2 linked regions of the Oleidesulfovibrio alaskensis DSM 16109 genome follow. The protein of the gene in region 2 binds, or shares a complex with, the protein of the main gene of each other region. Links are inferred from orthologs where the notes say so. Each region holds a gene or a part of one and is shown on either strand. Other genes may lie near its edges. The genes, in order: mnmE and mnmG.

Region 1 (7,376 bases), on a different replicon or contig from region 2:
TTTTTCAAATCCTTGATGTCGTCACGCACCGCAACACCGGTCTTCACGATATGCGGAGACGACAATACGTCCTGTATGCCTTCACTGAAGGCCACCCAACCAAGATGGATAAGATAGACCATATCCCGCGCCGCAAACTGGATAAGCGAAGGCAGATTCATCTTGCCCTTGCGGAACGTGGGACGGGTCTCTGTGTCAAATCCGATCAATTCTTCAGAATGCAGCGCCCGCAGCGCCGCTTCCAGCTCGTCTTCTGTACGCACAAGCGTAACAGGACCGGTATACCGCCGGAGAGGCAGTGAATTGATCTCATCCTTACTGAATTTTTTTGTATACTTTTCTGGAATATTCTTCATTGAGCAGGGTCCGGTAAGTCGTGGCCGGAAGAAGCCGGCGGCGTTCTAATACATGAAGCGCCCCCCTTCCGTAAACCCCCGGATGCCACAAACTGCGGCTACATACGCGCCACAACCAAAAAAACAGCATGCAAAGAAGCTGCAACCGCGGAAAAAACAGCCCGTGCCGTGTCTGGCCGCATGCCTGCCAAAGTCAGCTGCATTGCTGCTGGACGGCACACTGCCGTACAGTCGCGGCACAGTGTGCACGAAATTTCCGGCCGGCCTCTTTGCAGCGCTGCAGGAGTAATGGCGGAATAGCGGCACACCCGCATGCATGCGCCGCACTGCGTGCACCCCTGCCCCACGCGCATGCGCCACGGCGAAATCCGGCCCGCCAGAGCCGCCACCATACCAAGCGGACACCACACCGAGCAGTGCACCATACGCCCGGCCCGGCGGCTGAAATAAACCATCACCCCCACGCTGCACAGTCCGAAAAAAAACGCCGCCGTCGCTGCAGTAAAAGAAGAAGCCCCTGCCATGCGCAGCAGCACCGCACCGCCGAACACAACACCGGCAAGCATCCCGCGGTACAGCACACGGGCCCTGCGCGATACCGGCGCCTGAGCCCCCTGTGCCAAACGGCTGCACCGGTCATCCCACGCCCCCACATAGCAAAGATGGCTGCACCACGCAGGCCCCAGCAGCAATACCGAAACACCGAACAACCCCAGCATGAAAAAGCCGTCGCCTCTGAATAACGGTGCCGCTACAATCAGCGCAGGCACCGGCAGATGCAGATTGCCCGTCATAAGCAGCATGTCGGCCCCCAGCAGTCCCAACGCCAGCTGACCGAAAAACACCGCAGAAAACAACGCCCATATCCGCGGGCGCACAACCCGCGAAGAAGCAGGGGCATACAGCAGACGGGCAACCCATGCGGCATATACCGAAGCCGCCAGCATCTGCACCCATCCGGCCCCCGGCCAGAAACGGTCGGCCAGCAGCGGCATAACCGAGGCGGCCCTGTGCCGTACCGCCCACAGCAGCGCAAAAGCCATCAGGCAGGCCGCAACCTGCAGTCCCGCCGTCTGCCGGTGACGGCTGTACCGGCGGGCCGCGGCCTTGCCCAGCAGAAGCAGCATGGCCCCGCCGGTGAAAGCTATGACCGCACCCATGATGACCGCGGGTCGCACCCAGTCCGCACCGTCTGCAATGCGCCCCTGAACAAGCAGGGAAGCCGTATGCGCCCAGCTGTAGCCCGCGCCGGTCAGCAACACCGCCCCTGCAGCACGCAGCCAGGCACTGCGCAGCCACAGCAGCATGGCGGCAGCGGCCAGCGCTGCGGCCAGCCAGATATGACCGGCGCGCAGCCAGTGAGCGGCAAAAAGCAGTACGGCAAGACAAGGTGCCACAGGCAGCAGCCACAATGTCACGGTGCCGCAGACCGTCAGGTCATCGCGTCCTGCAGACATAGTCTTCAAACTCCTGCCGCCTGCTTTCCACTAATGTGCCGAACCGCAGACCGGCTTCGTAGTGCAGCATGTAAAAATCAAGACTGCGTCTGAGAATTTCAAGAGCAGATGCGCCATCGTAAACACCGGGCAGCGGTGTGGCCAGACGCGGTCTGCGTCCCAGCCGGCCGCCCGCAATCACACGCAGCCCCTGCCGGCGGCAGCTCAGCGCTTTTTCCGGACAGCGCAGCAGACACTGCCCGCAATCAATGCACCGCAACGGGTCAAATGCAGGTACGCCGGAGCCCATGTCTATGGCGTCATCAGGGCATGCCGCGGCACAGCGCCCGCACCCCGTGCACACGTTTTCGTGCACGCCGGGCGTGCACACACTGATAAATCCCATATCGGCGATATGCGGGCGCGCGCAGCCGTTAGGACAGCCGGACACCGCCACACGGAAAACATGGTGCCGGCGCAGAGGCCCGCGCAACGAGTTACGCAAAAAAGCATCCCATGGTGATGCCTGAAGCACTCTGTCCACCTGAGCGGTAAATCCTTCGGGCACATGCAGCCCGAAACGGCAGTTTCTACCCTGCGCTCCCCGGCAGGCGGTCACTTCCGCAGTCTGTGTCACTAATTCTGACATGTCAGCTCCATCATGATGTTATACAGGGCAGGCAGGCAGTGTATCGCCCGGCAGAGCCTTGTCTGTGATGCAGGTCACATTGTCTGCACACAAAAAAAGCCCGTCCTGCACGGACGGGCTTGCACGGCGGCAGAATCACTTGCCGATGCAGAACGAATCAAAAATCCTGTTCAGAATATCATCCGGCGTGGTTTCGCCCGTGATTTCTGAAAGAACCGAGCAGGCAGACTCAAGGCGGACTCCCGCAAGGTCATACGGCACTCCCGAAACGATATCGGCAGCCAGCGCTTCCAGCTCTTCAAGCGCGCGCCGCAGGGCTTCCGTCTGGCGCAGGTTGGGTGCCATATCCGATGCGGCAGCATCTGCGGTCAGCGCGTTGCTGCGGCGCAGCACCATCTCGCGCACGGCTGCGGCCAGAGAATCCATCCCCTTTCCTTCACGGGCAGATACAGCCACATAAGGGCGACCGGCAAGTGACCGGACACACCTGTCCAGTTCATCCTCGGTCGCGGCATCGGTCTTGTTCAGCACAACAAGTACAGATCCGGCTTCCATGGCGGCCATAAGTTCCTGCTCATGCGGGCCGGTGCCCAAACGGGAATCCACCACCAGCAGCACCAGATCAGCCTGAGCGGCAAGGTCACGGCTCATGCGCACACCTTCCTGCTCCACGATGTCGCCTGTCTCGCGCAGACCGGCGGTATCAACCAGACGCACGGCCAGCCCGTCCAGCGTAATGCTTTCTTCCAGAAAATCACGTGTGGTGCCGGGAACGTCCGTCACTATGGCCCGCTTTCTGCCCAGCAGGGCATTAAGCAGACTTGATTTGCCGGCATTCACCTGTCCGGCCAGCACCACCTGAGCTCCTTCACGCCAGCAGCGGGCCCGCTCGTAGTTACCGATAAGCTTGCGGATAGCATCCGCAGTTTCTTCAACTGCGTGCATAAAATCGGCCGGGGCAAGACATTCCACTTCATCCTCTGGAAAATCGACCGCCACACACAACTGCACACGTACCAGTTCAAGCCGTTCGCGCAGGGCGTTTATGTGTCTGCCAAGCATGCCGTCAAGACGGGCCTGCGCCAGCCGGACGCCTTCCGCCGCCGGGGCCGCTATCATCTCGGCCACAGCCTCAGCCTGCGTCAGGTCCATGCGACCGTTAAGAAAAGCCCGTCGGGTAAATTCGCCGTGCGCCGCGGGCCGTGCGCCCTGCCGCAACACCGCATCCAGCACCGCGGCAAGAATGGCAGGCCCGCCATGGCAGTTGATTTCCACCACATCTTCACCGGTAAACGTACGCGGTGCAGGCATGTGCACCGCCAGCACATCGTCCAGAATCCTGCGCTGCGGCGTACCGTCATGAATGCGCCCATGATGCAGCACCCGCGGTCGGAAACCGCTGAAACCGGGCGATGTGGAGTCGAACAGGGCTGTAAGTATGGCATGGCTGCGCGGACCGCTCAGCCGGATGATGCCCACCCCGCCCTGCCCCAGCGGGGTGGCGACGGCGGCTATGGTATCTGTTCCGTGATGCTGTGACATGATGCTGTGTTCCTGAAAAAAATGAACCGGCGTTGAATGGACGCCGGAAACAAACCGTTGCGGCACGGCACGGGCGTACCGGCTGACTATACATAAAAAGCGGAGGAAAATCCTGTGGACTTTCCTCCGCATATCTTCGGCTGGCGGCGGGTTAGCCTTTGCGCCGGCGCAGGATGACCACCCTTTTCATGGGGCCTTCACCTTTGCTTCGGGTCTGGATTTCTCCATCTTCCTGCAGTGCAAGGTGCACTATGCGCCGGTGATAGGAACTGAGCGGACGCGTGGACTGGGGTTTGCCCAGCGTTTTTGCCCTGTCGGCAAGATGCAGTGCAAGATCGCGCAGCTTGTCGTCCTGACGTTCGCGGTAGTCACCGGTATCCAGCTGGATACGCACCGGGGTTCCCAGCTCCTTGGCCACAATGCGGTTTACCAGATACTGGAACGAAGCCAGCGTCTGACCTTCGCGCCCGATGAGCAGCCCGGAATTGTCACCGCAGTCTACAGAAACCTTGACGCGGTTGTCGTCGATGCGTGCGGCAAGCTGCACCTCTCCGATGACAGGCAGAATAAGTTTTTCAACGGTTGTCTGCACCAGCGAAAGAACTTTTTCCTGATCCAGATCGGCCAGATTGACGTTGCCGGCAGAATCGCCGTTGTCTTCGTCACCGTTCTGACTGTCATCAAAATCGTCGTTCTGCAGCCCTTCGGGCAGCAAGTCTTCCGGCGCAGCGTCCGGGGCGGCGTTTTCATCCTGACCGCGGGAAGCGTCGTCGCCTCTGCTCCCTGACTTGCGGCGCGGACGCGGACGCCGTCTGCGCGAACGGCTGCGGCCGTTTTCATCTTTTTCCGCCGGTTCTGCAGCAGACTGTTCTGCTGTTTCTTCCGCCTGCGGGGCTGCCGCAGCAAAAGCTGCACCTGCAGCGGCTTCTTCAGCTTCACCGTTTCCGGAAACAGGCCCCTTGCGGACGTTACCGGCTTTAGGTGCGCCGCCGGAAGCGCCCTGCTCTTTTCTGCCCCTGCTGCCGCGCCGCGAACGCGATGAACGGGGTCTGGACTCCTGTCCTTCTTCCGTTTCCGGACGTGCGGTGTTTTCCGGCTGCGCCTGTTCGGCGTCTTTTTCAGCCTTTGCGGGGGCGGAATCCTGACGGGGCTTTTTATCCGTCTGCTTACCTGCGGTATCTCTGGTGTCGCGCTCCTTTCTGGCGGATTCATCCTTTCTGGACTGTGAATCCTCCCGCGACATAAAGCCCGTCGAACGGCCGCGCTTGTCGGCCACGGGCTGGTCGAACGACATTCTTCTTGCCCTGATGCGCGCTTTGCGTGCGCCCACAAGCCCGAAAATTCCGGACTTGGCATCATTCAGAATATCAATCTCCAGTTTTTCCCGTTCGGTATCAAAGTGGCGGCATGCCTCCCTGATGGCGTCGTCCAGACTTTTGCCCTGAAACTCCTTGAATTCATCCATTTATTCACCTCGAAGTCAAACGCAGTTGTCAGGCGAAGCCTAGGACTTGCGGAGCATCCACCACTGCTGTCCGATGGAAAGCACGTTGTTGACGAGCCAGTACACCACAAGCCCTGCGGGGAAGTTGAGGAACATGAAAGTAAAGACAACGGGCATGAACATCATGATCTTCGCCTGAGTGGGGTCGGCGGGCGCAGGAGTGAGCCGCTGCTGCAACAGCATGGTGGCACCCATCACAACGGGGGTGATGTAGAAGGGGTCCTTGGCCGACAGGTCGGCCAGCCACACGATGTCGGTAAAAGGCAGATGCGCGATGAAAGGCGCATGACGCAGCTCGATGGCGTTGAGCAGGCCCTGATACAGACCCAGAAAAACCGGAATCTGAAGCAGCATGGGCAGACACCCGCCCGCGGGGTTGACCTTGTAGGTCTTGTACAGCTCCATGACTTCCTGATTCATGCGCTGACGGTCGTCCCCGTATTTTTCTTTGATTTTCTGCACCATGGGCTGCAGCTTTTTCATCTGCTCCATGGACTTGTAGCTTTTCTGCGACAGAGGCCAGAAAAGCAGCTTGACCAGAATGGTCAGGATGATGATGGCCACACCGTAGTTGCCGGCATAAGAGTAGAAGAACTTCAGGCCGGAAACCAGCGGTTTAGCAAGGAAGGTGAACCAGCCGTAGTTGAGAGCCTCATCAAGATGATAAGGCATGGCGGCCAGTCTGTCGCTTTCCTTGGGACCAATGTAGTAGCCGATGCCGAACTCGGCAGAGGAACCGGACGCAATGGAAAGAGAGCTGTTTTCCACCACGGAACGGTACACACCGCCTTCCAGCACGCCCTTGAAAGGCAGCGCGCCTTCGGCGGGGGCCATGACAGCCATGAAATAGTTGCACATCACGCCGCCCCAGTTCACGCCCTCGTCAACCTTGACGCCGGTTTCGCGCAGATCATCGGCAGATGTTTCCTGATGAAAACCGTCCTGATACCACGCCATGCGGGTCAGGTTGTAAGCGCCGCCCTCGGGGCTCAGGCTGGTCGTGCTCAGCGTCATGCCCAGACGCACGTCGCGCGAAACACCGGCAGTATCGGTCAGGCGCACCTTTTCGCTGATGAGGTAGGTTTCCGGATCAAAGCTGAGGGTTCTTTCAAACCGCACACCGTCCATTTCACCTACAAAGACCAGCTCGCCTTTGCCGGAACCGTCCAGCTTCAGGTCATCGCCTTCAAACTGCCATGCGGCCAGCTTCCACGTGGGCTGACCGTTCAGCAGCAGCCCCATGGGGGCCTTTCCGGCGGCTTCCGGCGTGACAAGCTCCACCAGCGGAGCACCTTCTTCGATGCTTTCGGTATACTTTTTCAGCCGGAAATGCTTAAGCACGCCACCCTGACTCTGAAACACCGCGGTGTACAGCGGGGTGTCCACTTTTACCTCGCGCCCTTCGGTGGGGGCAAAAGAGGATGCGGCAGGGGCGGAAGCGGTCTGCACCGGCTGCGCTACAGGCTCGGAAGCCTTCTGCTGTACGGCGGTGGCGTTTTGTTCCACAGGGGCGGGAGCAGGTGTCCAGCCCATGAACTCTGAAAGATAAGACCAGCCAATGAGAACAAAAAGGCTGAGCACAACGGCAATGATCGGACGCTTGTTTTCCATGAGACGTCAACAGCTCCTGACGCGTTTCGCGTCTTGATGTCGGGATTCTGGTACGGGGTCATAGCCACCGGCGCACAAAGGATTGCACCGGAGAATGCGCCGGAGGGCAAGAAATCCGCCTTTGATGATGCCGTGCCGCAGCACGGCTTCCGCGGCGTATGCGGAACAGGTGGGAACAAAACGGCACGACGGCGGGAATAGCGGCGAGATGAAACGCTGATAAAACCTGATGGGAAGGATCGCGATTTTGCGCAGTTCGATGGTCATGGCGTTCCGTC
Region 2 (7,559 bases):
CCTGCAGAGATATTAACCAGCTCAATATCAGAGGTTTTATTAGGAATAAATACCAAAGCAGGCTTTCCCCAGTCCTTGATATTCATTTTCATGCTGCCGGTGGTATCCAGCGGTTCAGCCCAAAGAGCCATACCCAGAACATACTGCTCCGGAGGTTCCACCCGCAGAAAAGCTCTTTTCTGCCGCTGTTCCAGCACTTCGGGCAGGCGCACGTTCATCATGCAGATGCCTTCCCCCTCCATGCGTATGCCGGCAATTGTGGTCACAAATGTGTAATAGACAGGATGTGTTCCTGACTTCAGACAAAAAAAGCATTCCACACTTCTGCCTATCCAGCCCGGCGAAAGCTTTTCCAGACCGGAGCATTCAAGCAGTAGAGTGTCATGTTCCAGCGCCACAGGCAGGCAGGTTGTGGCGTGGCGGCGTGCGCCCGGTGTGTGAAACTGCAGCTCGACTTTTCCCCGCTGGTCAATGGCTGTCTGCAGCTGCTGTGCAATTTCTGCGGGACGCAGAATCCAGCCCGCGGGCACATAACTGCCGTGCTTGCGCTTGAGATATGACAGAACGACAATGACACCCAGCAGCACGACAATGACACCGCACAGTACGGCTATGACCGTCAGCGACGCAGTGGATGAAAATGATGTGGCACCGAAGCTGTTACCGATTTCCGTAAAGTAGTTGGTCGTACGGTCCAGTGAAGAAAACCGGACAGCTGCGGAAGACGTCTGGATGTTCATTGCAATCTGATCCATTCTGAAAAGCTGCTCCAAAGGCTGAAAACAGCCTTGTGTATTTCAAGGGCATTGTACCAACGGCAGTATCCGCTGAACAATGCAAAAAAAACACCATAATAATGTTACAGCCAGCCGTTTTTTTTCAGATAGACCTCTATGCACGATAATGCAGCGGGTGTGATTCCGGAAATACGCGCAGCCTGACCAAGGGTCCGTGGACGGACTTTACTCAGTTTTTCAACAGCTTCCCGAGTCAATCCGTGAACAGCGGCATAATCCGCCGCTTCGGGAATGACCACAGCTTCATGTCGCGCAGTACGCAGCACCAACTCTTCCTGCCGCTTCAGATACCCGGAATATTTTACAATGGTCTGGGCCTCTTCAAGAACATCCGCGGCAAAACCGTCCGTTTCAAGGCCGAACGCCTGCAGGTCCGTGATGCCCAGTGCCGGTCTGCGCAAAAGGTCTGCCAGACTCACCGATCTGGTGGGCACCGCCTCATTCATATGCACAAAAATATCCCGGGTTGCGGCATCGGGCCTGACCTGTCTTGCGTCAAGCTCCGCAAGCAGTTGCTCCAGCGCCGTTTTTTTGGCGGTGTACAGCTGCCATTGGGCGTCATCAACCAACCCCAGACTGCGACCCGCGGGTGTCAGTCTGCTGTCGGCATTATTTTCCCGCAGCAGAAGCCTGTGCTCTGCGCGCGACGTAAACATGCGGTACGGCTCCAGCGTTCCCTTGGTCACAAGGTCATCCACCAGCACTGCCATATACGCCTCATCACGGCCCGGAATAAAAGCAGGCAGACCGCGCAGACCGCAGAAAATGTTCAGAGCGGCCCACAGCCCCTGAGCGGCGGCTTCCTCATAGCCGGAGGTGCCGTTGACCTGTCCGGCCATCCACAATCCCGGCAGAACTTTTGTTTCAAGTGTGGGCTTAAGCTGCGTGGGATTGGCATAATCATATTCTATGGCATAGCCGGGCCGCACAATCTGGGCCTTTTCCAGACCGGGAATGGTGGCTATCATGGCTTTCTGCACGTCCAGCGGCAGGCTGGTAGGAATTCCACCGGGGTAAACTTCCGGACTGTGCAGGCCTTCCGGCTCGATGAAAATCTGATGCCTGTCCTTGTCGGGAAAACGCGCGATTTTGTCTTCTATGGAAGGGCAGTAGCGCGCTCCGGTACCGGAAATGATGCCGGTGAACATAGGGGAGCGGTCAAAACCTGCCCGTATAGCCTCATGCGTCGCCTCGTTGGTCCACGTAAGATAGCACGGCACCTGCGGCATGCGTGCATGCCGAGACCGGAAGCTGAAAGGGCGCGGCGGATTATCGCCGGGCTGCTCCACCATGACATCAAAATTGATGCTGTCACGTAGCAGGCGGGGGGTGGTGCCGGTTTTCAGACGGCCCAGTTCCAGTCCGACGGCACGCAGGCTTGCGGAAAGTCCCTGTGCGGCAGGGTCACCCAGCCGGCCACCGGAAAAGTGGGTCAACCCCACGTGGATAAGCCCGCTCATGAATGTTCCGGCGGTGACGCAGACCGCCCGCGACCTGAACTCCTGACCGAGCAGAGTGGACACCCCGGCGGCGCGGCCGTTTTCCACCAGCACGTTTTCCGCGGTATCCTGCCACACCCACAAATTATCCTGCCGGAAAACATCCCGCTGCACGGCTTTCATGTAAGCATCGCGGTCTATCTGGGCCCGTGTGGAATGGACGGCAGGCCCCTTGCTTGTATTCAGCAGACGAAACTGAATGCCGGCTTCGTCGGCCCACAGTCCCATCATGCCGCCCAGGGCGTCAATTTCCTTGACCATATGCCCTTTTGCCAGCCCGCCTATGGCAGGGTTGCATGACAAATGGCCGATTCTGTCCGCGTTGATGGTCAGCAGCAGCGTTTTAAGCCCCAGACGGGCAGAAGCCATGGCGGCTTCACATCCGGCATGGCCGGCACCCACCACCACAAGATCGAACAGTTCGGGAAAAGAAGCTTTTTTTACTGACATAGCTAAAAAAGGCGCGTCATTTCGACGCGCCGGGCTGACTTTTATCGGGCCGGAGCAAGGGCGACATGAAGCATCACTTTTGCGTCGCCTATATTGGCCGAAATGAGCGAGCGCTCATTGGGCGTGTGCGCATTGGAGATAATCTTGCTCCAGACAACTGCGGGCAGCCCTTTGCGGCGCAAGGCTGCAGCCACGGTGCCGCCACCTATACCCATGGGACGGGCATCTGCTCCGTATACGGACTTTACGGCATGCTGCAAAGCAAGAACCACAGGGGCACCCGTATCCGTAGGCGCTGTGGCCTGCTCGCGCTGCACCGGCTCCAGCGCAATGGTCACTCCGTATTGCGTCTCCACCTCTGCGGCCATGGCCTGCAGTTGCTGCATGACATCATCAAGGGCGTATTCAGGCAGTACACGGCAGTCGATATAAAATACGTCATTACCGGGTACAGTGTTCACGTTGGGCACGTTGGCCTCTTTTTTGGTGGGCACAAACGTGGAAACCGGCGGAACAAAAAGATCATTACGCAGATCAAAACTGGTGTGCAGGTCCTGAACTTTCAGTATCATGGCAGCCGCACCCACCAGCGAATTGATCCCCTCTTCCGGCCGCGAGCCGTGGCACTGCCTGCCGGTAACGGTTACTTTTACCCACAGGACACTCTTCTCGGCCACTTCAAGCATGGTGCCGTCCGCATTGCCGCAGTCAGGAACAAGAATCAGGTCTGCACTGCGGAAAAGTTCCGGACGGACGGCCAGCACATGGTCAAGCCCGAACGTGTTCCCTGTTTCCTCGTCCGCCACAAACAGAAGGCCAATGTTTATTTCCGGCGTGATATCATGACGACACAATGCCCGGGCCATCAGCAGGCTGGAAACAATGGCCTGCTGGTTATCTTCCACACCCCGCCCTATAAGGACATCACCCTCGGTACGCAAGGTATAGGGGTCGGCATCCCACAGATCCAGATCTCCGGGAGGGACCACATCCATGTGCGAAATGATCCAGAAAGTTCTGGAGGTATCGCGTCCGGCGATGCGGGCGATGACGTTGGGACGATATCCGCACGGAACACGGATATCCGGAGCATTGACGGTTTCAATATCCGTCACCCCGAATTCCCGCAGTCTGGCGATGATATATTCAGCCTTGGCTTCTTCGCCGATTCCTTCACTTTGAGGATCCAGCGCAGGAATGGCGGTCAGCTCGCGCTGCAGTTCCACCACGGTGTCGCGCTGGGTGTCGAGATAGGCAAAAAGAGTCTGTAACATTGTTTGCTCCTGACATGCATGGCACAGTTATGCGGTAATGCCGGGGCAGAATGCAGCCTGACACGGTGAAAGTAAAGTAAAAACGCCTGTGCAAAAAAAACGAAAGGGCTGCCGAGGGCAGCCCTTTCGAAAGCTCGCGACAAGAGAGCAGTTACCCGCGGGCAGCACGCTTGGATGCTTTAAGGGGGTTAACCTTTTTGCCGCTGGCGGTCACTCTGGCTACGTGGGTAGCAAAGTTGCAGTTGCCCTGTGCCCACTTTTTGGCGGGGAAGGGGTAGCTGCTGCAGAACTTTTCACCTTCAAAAGAGCGCACACGGTCGCAACCGTCACACTGCTCAACAACAGGCGCCATCACCATGCCGTTAAGCTCAACGCCTTCGGCAGTCTTCACCGCGCCTTCGAGCATTCTTTCATCACTCATGATATAAACCTCCCAGTCGCGCAGGCTGCGCGGTATTGTTGTCTTGAAAGCAGGAATCCATGATACGGATTGCGGCAAATGTCAACATAAAAGCGTTTCAACAGGCCAGAAAGCCGGATCATCCCGTGATTTTTTTCTGCACCCACCTGCGGATAGAGGCCACTTCCCGCAGCAAGGCCGGATAATCAAATCTGGTGTGCCGTCCGTTTTCATATACAAATTCGCCGCCGACCATGGTGTGGGTAACTTCGTGCCCTGTGGCGGCATAAACAATATGAGAAACCGCAGAATACAGAGGCTGCAGATTCGGGGCTGACAAATCCAGTGCAATGAGATCTGCCTTGGCTCCCGGCACCAGCGCACCGGTTTCCGGCCAGCCGGCGCACTTCGCACCCCCCGTGGTTGCCATGTCCAGCACCGTTGCCGCAGGCACGCAGGTCGGGTCGGCATAGCGCAACTTGTGCAGCAGGGCGCATGTTTTCATTTCCGTAAACATATTAAGCCCGTTGTTACTGGCCGCACCGTCAGTACCAATGCCTACGCAGATACCTGCGGCAAGCATTTCCGGAACACGTGCGGAACCTGATGCAAGCTTCATATTGCTTACCGGGTTGTGTGCCACGCAAATCCCGGATTCGCGCAGTATCTCCAGCTCGTCATCGGTTACATCCACCGCATGCGCCACAGTGGTACGCGGCGAAAGTACGCCCAGATCACGACAGTAAGGGATAGGACGTTTGCCGAAGCTCGCAAGGCACTGCGCGGTTTCGGCTGCGGTTTCGGCCAGATGGATATGCAGCCCGCAACCGAGTTCTCCGGCCAGCGCGGCGCAGCGGGCCAGCATTTCAGGGTTGCTGGTGTATACGGCGTGAGGCATGACCGCATGACGTATGCGGCTGTGAGAGGAATACCTGTCATGCTGCCGGCGTACTAGTTCAAAGGCATCTTCAATGCAGGCATATGCCGGCGAAGGAAAGGCGAAAAGGCCTTCTCCGCCCTGCATGCGCAGCCCCGCACGGTCAACGGCCTTGAATGTGGCATCTTCGATAAGGTACATGTCGCACAGGGTGGTAGTGCCCGTGGCAGCCATTTCGGCGCAGCCCAGCAGAGCGCTGACTTCGACTATCTCGGCACTCAGATGCTTTTCAACCGGAAAAACATGCTCGGTGAGCCACTGCATTAGCGGCAAATCGTCGGCAAGCCCGCGCAGAAAAGTCATCGCCACATGGGTGTGGGCATTGACCAGCCCCGGCATGACGAGCATGCCCGAAAGGTCGCTTACAGCGTCGGTGCTCCATTCCGCGACTATCACATCAGCATGGTCGACGGCGGCTATGGTGTCTCCGGTCACGGCCACAGCCGCATCACCAAGCACACGGCGCTGCTCGTCCTGAGTGACAAGAACACCGGCTCTGATAATCCGGTCACAATGTTGCTTCATTCAGGTCTCCTTTGCGACAGGCGTAATCACATATGGTATAAAGACATCGTCTGTCAGGCAATAACTAACAACTCAGGAGTGAAAAATGAAATGGGGATGTCTTCTGATTCACGGCTTCGGCGGAGCATCTTTCGAGATGCAACCGCTGGCTGAAGCTGTGAAGAGAGCCGGCGGAACGGCAAAATGCATAACCCTTCCGGGACATGACTCAAGCGTGACCCGCTTCCGCGAAACTTTTTTCAACGACTGGGCATCTTATGCCGAGGAGCAGTTTGTGACTTTTTCTCGCGAGGTTGACCACGCGGCAGTGGCTGGGTTGTCCATGGGCGGCACTCTATCATTATATATCGCGGCGCGGCATTCACCTGCGGCTGTTGTCAGCATTGCCGCTCCCATCCATGTTTACCGGATCATCCCGTGGGAAATGAAAGACTGGCGCCTGCCTCTTGTGCGCTTTCTGCGGTTTGTCCGCCCCGTGTGGCCTTCAGCACCGCGTTCGTCCGCCTCACAGGAGATTGCGCCGTGGCGCGGTTATGACGGTGTAAATCTGCTGCCGCAGCTTTGGAGCCTTATAGAAGGTTGCCGAAGTGTCGGGCGCATACTCGGAAACGTCACCTGTCCGGCGATGGTCCTCCATGCTCCCACAGACAGAACATCCCCTCCCAGCAACGCATGGCGGATCATCACTTCCATCAGCTCTGCGGTAAGGCAGATGCACCTGCTGCCGGTTACTGAGAAGATAACCGCCCATCATCTGCTTACCACACACAGAGAAACCTCCGGCAAAGTAGGGCAGCTTGTCACTGGATTCATCAAAGACAATATTGCAAAATTGTAATTATCCTGCAGAAAATCATATGGATGGTTTCTTCTCAAAAATATAAAAAATGGACTAATATACTAGAAATAAAGAATAAATAATCAAACTGCCTGATAGCGCCGTCCTGTGAATTGACATTTTTTATACTTTTACGTTAATTCCTAACATCAAGAGCGCATCTTCCTGCTGCTTATTTGCGCAATGCGCAAAATAAACATTTTTGTCACAGATGCGCCATCCAGCAAAGGAGGCACGCTTTGCCTTTCAAGCCGATAAGTCAAAAATTCACAGACTTTGTCATTGTCCGCGATGATTCGCGCTGTATCAACTGCGAGGTCTGTGTGCGACAGTGCTCCTATGAGGCACATTACTGGGACGACACCAGACAGCGTGTCAGCTTCGACAGTTCAAAATGCACCGGCTGCCACAGATGCGCGGCGCAGTGCCCCACAAGCTGCCTGACCATACGCAGAAATCCTTCGGAATTCCGTGAAAACGCTTTCTGGACACCTGCGTTCATCAAACACATATACAAGCAGAGCGATACAGGCGGCATCCTGCTTTCTGGATCAGGCAGTCCGGCGGACAAGCCCGTCTACTGGGACAACCTGCAGCTTGACGCAAGCCAGGTCACCAATCCGTCGATTGATCCGCTGCGTGAACCGATGGAGCTGCGCACCTATCTGGGAGCCAAACCGGATATCGCGGCTTTTGAAGAAACAGCCGGCACATTCAGGCTGAAGGGAGAAATGCCTCCGCAGATCCGGCTGGAGTATCCGCTGATGTTTGCAGCCATGTCGTTCGGATCCATCAATTTCAACCTGCACAAAGCCATGGCTCAGGCCGCCACGGAACTG

What was found.
Region 1: the proteins of mnmG (region 2) and mnmE are in contact, whole or in part, in a solved structure (PDB 9HIP), measured with the Escherichia coli proteins. The link is inferred for Oleidesulfovibrio alaskensis DSM 16109 from one-to-one orthologs.

What each region holds. Positions count from the first base shown.
Region 1 is NZ_AXWQ01000004.1:372,315-379,690, forward strand. What follows is about bases 1,781-4,590. They hold mnmE (tRNA uridine-5-carboxymethylaminomethyl(34) synthesis GTPase MnmE), read right to left. Parts: upstream 3,984-4,590; coding sequence 2,577-3,983; downstream 1,781-2,576. Other genes in these bases: H586_RS0101950 (4Fe-4S binding protein), read right to left, coding at 1,781-1,813; H586_RS17785 (4Fe-4S binding protein), read right to left, coding at 1,794-2,441; jag (RNA-binding cell elongation regulator Jag/EloR), read right to left, coding at 4,135-4,590. In the rest of the region: H586_RS0101945 (3'-5' exonuclease), read right to left, coding at 1-356; more of H586_RS0101950, read right to left, coding at 455-1,780; more of jag, read right to left, coding at 4,591-5,448; membrane protein insertase YidC, read right to left, coding at 5,488-7,098; membrane protein insertion efficiency factor YidD, read right to left, coding at 7,105-7,365; rnpA (ribonuclease P protein component), read right to left, coding at 7,362-7,376. UniProt on the Escherichia coli protein: Exhibits a very high intrinsic GTPase hydrolysis rate. Involved in the addition of a carboxymethylaminomethyl (cmnm) group at the wobble position (U34) of certain tRNAs, forming tRNA-cmnm(5)s(2)U34.
Region 2 is NZ_AXWQ01000015.1:61,353-68,911, reverse strand. What follows is about bases 304-3,296. They hold mnmG (tRNA uridine-5-carboxymethylaminomethyl(34) synthesis enzyme MnmG), read right to left. Parts: upstream 2,747-3,296; coding sequence 860-2,746; downstream 304-859. Other genes in these bases: H586_RS0110190 (M20 family metallo-hydrolase), read right to left, coding at 2,788-3,296; H586_RS0110200 (PilZ domain-containing protein), read right to left, coding at 304-755. Also shown: more of H586_RS0110200, read right to left, coding at 1-303; more of H586_RS0110190, read right to left, coding at 3,297-4,020; H586_RS0110185 (PxxKW family cysteine-rich protein), read right to left, coding at 4,172-4,441; H586_RS0110180 (amidohydrolase), read right to left, coding at 4,560-5,882; H586_RS0110175 (alpha/beta hydrolase), read left to right, coding at 5,968-6,720; H586_RS0110170 (glutamate synthase-related protein), read left to right, coding at 6,960-7,559. UniProt on the Escherichia coli protein: NAD-binding protein involved in the addition of a carboxymethylaminomethyl (cmnm) group at the wobble position (U34) of certain tRNAs, forming tRNA-cmnm(5)s(2)U34.